2 regions of the Klebsiella sp. Sb-30 genome follow, and region 1 is predicted to be linked to the other one. Evidence: predicted binding sites of a transcription regulator. Region 1 holds the regulator's gene; the other holds the start of a gene.
The links. Region 1 encodes Fur, which represses iron uptake genes when iron is present. Its sites were predicted from a motif close to ATAATAATGAGAACNACTATCAA; they were not measured.
Positions count from the first base shown of each region.

Region 1 (3,414 bases):
CTTCGTTGATGGCCAGTGGCGCTTCAACGTACCGGTATTATGGGATCAATATCCGCACATCGTGGGCTGGCAAACGGTTCCTGCCTGGCCTCATCCGACCCTGTTCATCCCGGGAGGCAACTCGCCGTACGTCACCGATGAGTATCGCGATACCCTGCTCGCCCAGTTCCCACAGGCGCGAGCGCACGTCATCGCCGGCGCCGGCCACTGGGTGCATGCGGAGAAACCGGAAGCCGTCCTGCGCGCCATTCGTCGCTATCTGACCGCTTTGCAGGCTTAACTGGCTAAAAACTGCCCGACCGCGCTGCAGAATGCCCGCGGTCGTTGGCGCAGCGGTTCGCCTGATGTATTATGGCGCGCTATCTGTGTCGGCTATAGCCCGGCAACTTGTTTCCCCGAAGTCACTCTGAATCATGGCAAAAGAACAAACGGACCGTACGACATTAGATTTGTTCGCAACCGAGCGTCGCCCGGGTAGACCAAAGACCAATCCGCTTTCGCGCGATGAACAACTGCGCATAAATAAACGCAATCAGCTCAAACGCGACAAAGTTCGCGGCCTGAAGCGTGTGGAGTTAAAACTCAACGCTGAAGCGGTTGATGCGCTCAACGAGCTGGCGGAAGCTCGCAATATGAACCGCAGCGATTTGATCGAAGAGATGCTGATGAACCAGCTGGCAACCCTGCACAGCCGGGATAAAGCCTGAAAATCCTCAAAAAAACACTTTCATGTAGCAGAGTGTGCAGTCGGGCGTGATTGCTGTTTCCGCGCCCTCCCCTGTTCTGCTATGATTGCCGTTATCTGCGGGCATTACGCCACTACCACATCATTAAGTTTCAAGAGGTTATTTTACTCATGGCAATCATCGGCATCTTTTTTGGCAGCGACACGGGCAACACCGAGAATATTGCAAAAATGATTCAGAAGCAGCTTGGTAAAGATGTTGCTGATGTTCACGACATTGCCAAGAGCAGCAAAGAAGATCTGGAAGCCTACGACATCCTGCTGCTCGGCATTCCGACCTGGTACTACGGTGAAGCTCAGTGCGACTGGGATGACTTTTTCCCGACGCTGGAAGAGGTCGACTTTAACGGTAAACTGGTTGCGCTGTTTGGCTGCGGCGATCAGGAAGACTACGCGGAATACTTCTGTGACGCGCTGGGCACCATCCGCGACATCATTGAACCGCGCGGCGCCACCATCGTTGGCCACTGGCCGACCGCGGGCTATCATTTTGAAGCCTCTAAAGGCCTGGCGGATGACGATCACTTCGTCGGCCTGGCTATCGATGAAGACCGCCAGCCGGAACTGACCAACGAACGCGTGACTCAGTGGGTTAAGCAGGTCTCTGAAGAGCTGCACCTCGAAGAAATCAAAAACGCCTGATGATTGTGCGGCGTTACCGTTAAGTTTCGCCGCATTAATAGATAGAAGCAATCAAACTAATAGCTACAAGTTTTTAACTTTTAATCACATATCTGTACAATGTCCTCTGATTTAACGAGGTCAGGTGACGTAGTTTGTAGCTGGGACCTCGTTTTTGACAGCATACAAGGCCCGATACTTGCAGTTTTCATTTAACGATGGCAGTTCTATAATGAGACGCATTGCATCGGGTGATTCTCTGTATTACTTCCGCTGATGGAAGTAGATCGTTTAGCAACAGGACAGATTCCGCATGACTGACAACAATACCGCATTAAAGAAGGCTGGCCTGAAAGTCACACTTCCACGATTAAAAATCCTGGAAGTCCTGCAGGAACCGGATAACCATCACGTCAGTGCGGAAGATTTATACAAGCGCCTGATCGACATGGGTGAAGAGATTGGTCTCGCTACTGTTTATCGCGTGCTGAACCAGTTTGATGATGCTGGCATTGTGACTCGCCACAACTTCGAAGGCGGTAAATCTGTTTTCGAACTGACCCAGCAGCACCATCACGATCATCTTATTTGCCTCGATTGTGGCAAAGTGATCGAATTCAGCGATGAGTCTATCGAAGCGCGTCAGCGTGAAATCGCCCACCGCCACGGCATCCGTCTGACCAACCACAGTCTGTACCTTTACGGTCACTGTGCGGAAGGCGACTGCCGCGAAGATGAACATGCACACGACGCGCTGGAAAAGTAATTTCCCACCGCGTGGACCACAAAAAGCCAACCTGACGGTTGGCTTTTTTATGTGCAAACGCCTACCCTTTTCTGCGCGCGGTATGCTCGTCGAGAGCACGGGTAAACGGTTCCTCATCCCAGCGGTTTGCCAGCGCTTCTCGTACCAGAGCCTGTTGGGTTTTCGGTACCATTCCACCTAATGGTGGGTCGGTATCAAGATTGGTGGGGAATGAGTAGCCCCGGGCAGCCACGGCAATCAGTGCCTGAACATCGCCACAGGATTGCGCGCCATGAAAAACGCCTGATGGTTAACATCAGGCGTTTTTACTGACAGGATCTGGCGCCCGCGATCAGGGCCTGGTGTTGTTGCTGCGAATCTCTTTCCAGATACGATCGCAACGCGCTTTCACCGCCTGGTCATTGCCGGTACGGGTCGCCTGAATACACTGTTGGTAATCCAGAACGCGCACGCTTTCCTGGTTGGCAAACGCCTGATGCTGTTTATCTTCTTTCAGCACGTCGAGAACGCTCTGGCAGGCCTGAACCTTATCCGGATTCCCTTCCGCCGTATTGATACAGGCGCTGTAAGCATCTTTTAGTTTCGTATCTTCTTTTGGCGCGGGGGACTGCGTACAGGCTACCAGGCCCGATGCCATAACCGCGATGAGCAATAGCTTCTTCATAATTGACCTCTCAGGTTTGCGGCAGGTTTACGCCTGCCGCCGCGGCATCAGAAAATAGTGAACGGAGCAATAACCATGAACTTCACGTCACGCTCATCCTGGAAGATATTGCCATAGCCACCGCTCCAGCTCGGGATGTCGGAGTGGTTGTCGTATTGGGTAAAGTGCAGTTTAAACAGCGTTCCTTTTGCCCGGCCGTCCTGTACGGTGTACATGGCATCGAGGCTATACGCGGACTCTTCCAGCCGTTTGTCCGGATTGTAATAGGCGTCCGGCGTGGACATTCTGCCCGGTTTGGCATCCCATGCGTAGACGTAAGAGGCGCCAAACGCCCAGCCCGGCATATTCCAGTTTTTCATGTCATACATCGCGCCGAAGAACACCGCTTTTTCACCGTTGGCGTTGAAGTCAGAACGGTTATCCCACCATACATCAAGACGACCGTTGGAAGAGGCATAGGTTGGGGTCATACGCTGCAGGAAGTAGCCCTGCTGGCCTTCAGCTTTCACCCAGGTGCCTTCCAGACGCAGGTCGAGGACATCAGCAACCTTGTAGCCAAAGGTCAGCGCCTGCAGCCAGGCAGTACCGTCGTAGATATCGTTCGTGCCGCCGTTACTG
Region 1 covers NZ_CM172749.1:3,735,372-3,738,785, forward strand. Annotated here, with positions in the region: gene ybfF (esterase) at 1-280, shown strand, start outside; gene ybfE (LexA regulated protein) at 414-707, shown strand; gene fldA (flavodoxin FldA) at 857-1,387, shown strand; gene fur (ferric iron uptake transcriptional regulator) at 1,680-2,132, shown strand; gene AC236I_RS17490 (ChiQ/YbfN family lipoprotein) at 2,464-2,796, opposite strand; gene chiP (chitoporin ChiP) at 2,844-3,414, opposite strand, start outside.

Region 2 (3,414 bases), 1.5 Mb from region 1:
CTACTCGCACACCAAAATTTCGGTCAGTTTTTCGGTGGATAAAGACGGCATCACGGTCAACGTCGATGATGATGGTCCGGGCGTCAGTCCGGAGGATCGCGAGCAGATTTTCCGTCCGTTCTACCGTACCGACGAGGCACGCGATCGCGAGTCCGGCGGCACCGGTCTGGGGCTGGCGATTGTCGAGGCGGCGATTCAGCAGCATCGCGGCTGGGTCAAAGCCGATGACAGCCCGTTAGGCGGTTTGCGGCTGACCATCTGGCTGCCGCTGTATAAGCGCACCTGATCGCTCTTCTCCGGCTTACGCTGCGCTTAGCCGGGCTACCACAACTGTCCGCAGACGGGTAGCCCGGACAGGCGCAGCGCGCCGCCTCAGGGATCGTTCGCAGCCAGCGCCTGCGGCGTTATCGGCGAATTATTTTCCCCACAATCTCCGCGAATTGTCTTCTATCTGCCCGCTCAGGCGCCGTTTCTGCATGGTACGGCTCCAGCTCACCGACAGCCCCGCCGCCGAGAGCAGGCGATGGTATTGTTCGTCATCGAACGGCATATGCCAGGCAATGGCCCCCGCCTCATGGACGCTCACATCGCTTAGTCGGGAAACCAGCTCCAGCGGCGCATCGCCGGATACCCGCCCGCCCGCCACGACCCGATACAGCCAGCCGGTTTTACCGCTGTTCTGCATAAGCTGCGCCATATCGCTGACAGTAAAATGATAGTTAAGCTTGAAGCACGGTGAACGCGGCTGCGTCACCTGAATCAGCGCCTCTCCCCAGCGAAAGATGTCGCCGATACAGACCTCTTTTTCGGTCAGCCCTTCGGTCGAGAGATTCTCGCCAAACGCCGGGGCGCAGAAAAGATCCGCCTGCTGCGGAAGTTCAAGAGCCCAATGGGCGTAGTGTTCACGGGGATAGTGGCACAGCGCGCGGTCCGGCCCGCCATGTATTTTCGTCTCCGCCTGTTCATCGCCCTCCAGCCCCAGTTCGCCGAGGGTCAGTTCACCGTCGACCTGAATTTTCCCGATGGCGCTTGGACGGCTGCCGTCGTAATCCCTTACCTTGCCCACAAAGACATTCACCGGATAGTGCATCGCTGCTCCTTTGCTGCGGATATAAAAAAAGCGAGTCATCAGACTCGCTTCTCGTTCAGCACAATGCAACCTTATTTTTTGGCGGCAAAACGCGCTGCTGCTTCGTCCCAGTTAACCACGTTCCAGAACTCTTTGATGTAGTCCGGACGACGGTTCTGGAATTTCAGGTAGTAAGCGTGTTCCCAAACGTCCAGGCCCAGAATCGGGAAGCCGGAAGCGCCGGAGATAGCTTCGCCCATCAGCGGGGAGTCCTGGTTAGCGGTAGAAACCACGGCCAGTTTGTCGCCCTTCAGCACCAGCCATGCCCAGCCAGAACCGAAACGGGTCGCAGCCGCTTTTTCAAACTCCGCTTTGAAGTTATCAACGGAACCGAAATCACGTTCGATAGCGGCTTTCAGGTCGCCCTGCAGGGTGGTACCGGTTTTCAGGCCTTTCCAGAACAGGCTGTGGTTAGCGTGGCCGCCCGCGTTGTTACGCAGTACGGTTTTTTTGTCAGCCGGCAGCTGATCCAGTTTGGCGATCAGTTCTTCAGCAGACAGGTCAGCAAATTCCGGCAGGCTCTCCAGCGCAGCGTTGGCGTTGTTAACGTAGGCCTGGTGATGTTTAGTGTGATGGATTTCCATCGTCTGCTTATCAAAGTGCGGTTCCAGGGCGTCATAAGCGTACGGCAGGGCTGGCAGTGTATAACTCATAATCATCTCCATTATTGTCAAGCGGCAGGAAGTGTTAATGCCGAGTAAGCAGTTGGTTCATTATAGTTAATTAAATGATATTGAAAACGCTTATCAATGCCGTATTTTTAATAAGGTTATAACCGCAGGGTATACCTGCAATTTTGTGAGCTGGAACAAGTAATTAAGTTGTTGGTTGCCAGAGTTCAGCGTCACATGGCAACAGCCTGAAGGCGAGAAAACTGACCGATTTTTACACTCATCGTGTCGGAAGAAGATTTATCCGATAAAAAAATAGATGAGGATAAAATCAATGAATCACGCGATTACGATGGGTATTTTTTGGCATTTGATAGGTGCGGCCAGTGCAGCCTGTTTCTATGCCCCGTTCAAACAAGTTAAACAGTGGTCATGGGAAACCATGTGGTCAATCGGCGGGATTGTCTCCTGGCTGATTCTTCCCTGGGCTATCAGCGCGATGCTGCTGCCTGATTTCTGGGCCTATTACCGTTCCTTCAACGCCCCCACGCTCCTGCCGGTGTTTCTGTTTGGCGCCATGTGGGGGATCGGCAATATTAACTACGGCCTGACCATGCGCTACCTCGGTATGTCGATGGGGATCGGTATCGCCATCGGGATTACCCTGATTGTCGGCACGCTGATGACTCCAATTATCAACGGGCAGATCGATGTGCTCCTTCATACCCAGGGTGGCCAGATGACGCTGCTCGGCGTGCTGGTTGCGGTGATCGGCGTGGCGATAGTCACCCGGGCCGGCCAGTTGAAAGAGCGCAAGATGGGCATTAAAGCCGAAGACTTCAATCTGAAAAAAGGGCTCATGCTGGCGGTGATGTGCGGCATTTTCTCTGCCGGGATGTCCTTTGCGATGAACGCCGCCAGGCCAATGCATGATGCCGCGGCAGCGCTGGGAGTTGACCCGCTGTATACCGCGCTGCCCAGCTATGTGGTGATTATGGGCGGCGGCGCGCTGGTCAACCTTGGCTTCTGCTTTATTCGTCTGGCTAAAGTCAAAAACCTGTCGATCAAAGCCGACTTCTCGCTGGCAAAACCGCTGATTATCGCCAACGTGCTGCTGTCGGCGCTGGGCGGTCTGATGTGGTATCTCCAGTTTTTCTTCTATGCCTGGGGCCACGCCAGCATTCCCGCGCAGTATGACTACATGAGCTGGATGCTGCATATGAGCTTCTATGTGCTGTGCGGCGGGCTGGTCGGGCTGGTGCTGAAAGAGTGGAACAATGCCGGGCGTCGTCCGGTCAGCGTGTTAAGTCTGGGCTGCGTGGTGATTATCATCGCCGCCAATATCGTTGGCCTCGGCATGGCCAGCTAATGCCCTATGCGGCAACGCGACTGCGTTGCCGCCACTGCCCTGGGGTCATGCCAATTTCGCGATTAAAGACGACGGAAAAGTAGTTACTGTCTTCAAATCCGCACTGCATCGCAATGTCACCAATCAACCGCTCGGTGTGCTGCAATAAATACTGCGCGTGGCAGATACGCAGCTGACGCAGGTAATGGTTGATCGTCATCCCGGTCTGCTGGCGAAACTGCTGACGCAGCGCACGCTCGCCGCACCCCTCCCGCTCACAAAACAGCTCAAGAATAAAAGGTCGGTTCAGGCTGCCGGCCAGTTCG
Region 2 covers NZ_CM172749.1:5,266,083-5,269,496, forward strand. Annotated here, with positions in the region: gene cpxA (envelope stress sensor histidine kinase CpxA) at 1-286, shown strand, start outside; gene yiiM (6-hydroxyaminopurine reductase) at 416-1,090, opposite strand; gene sodA (superoxide dismutase [Mn]) at 1,162-1,782, opposite strand; gene rhaT (L-rhamnose/proton symporter RhaT) at 2,075-3,109, shown strand; gene rhaR (HTH-type transcriptional activator RhaR) at 3,114-3,414, opposite strand, start outside.
Region 2: sodA (superoxide dismutase [Mn]) is a predicted target of Fur. The motif match lies at 1,857-1,879, and genes of this name have one in related genera.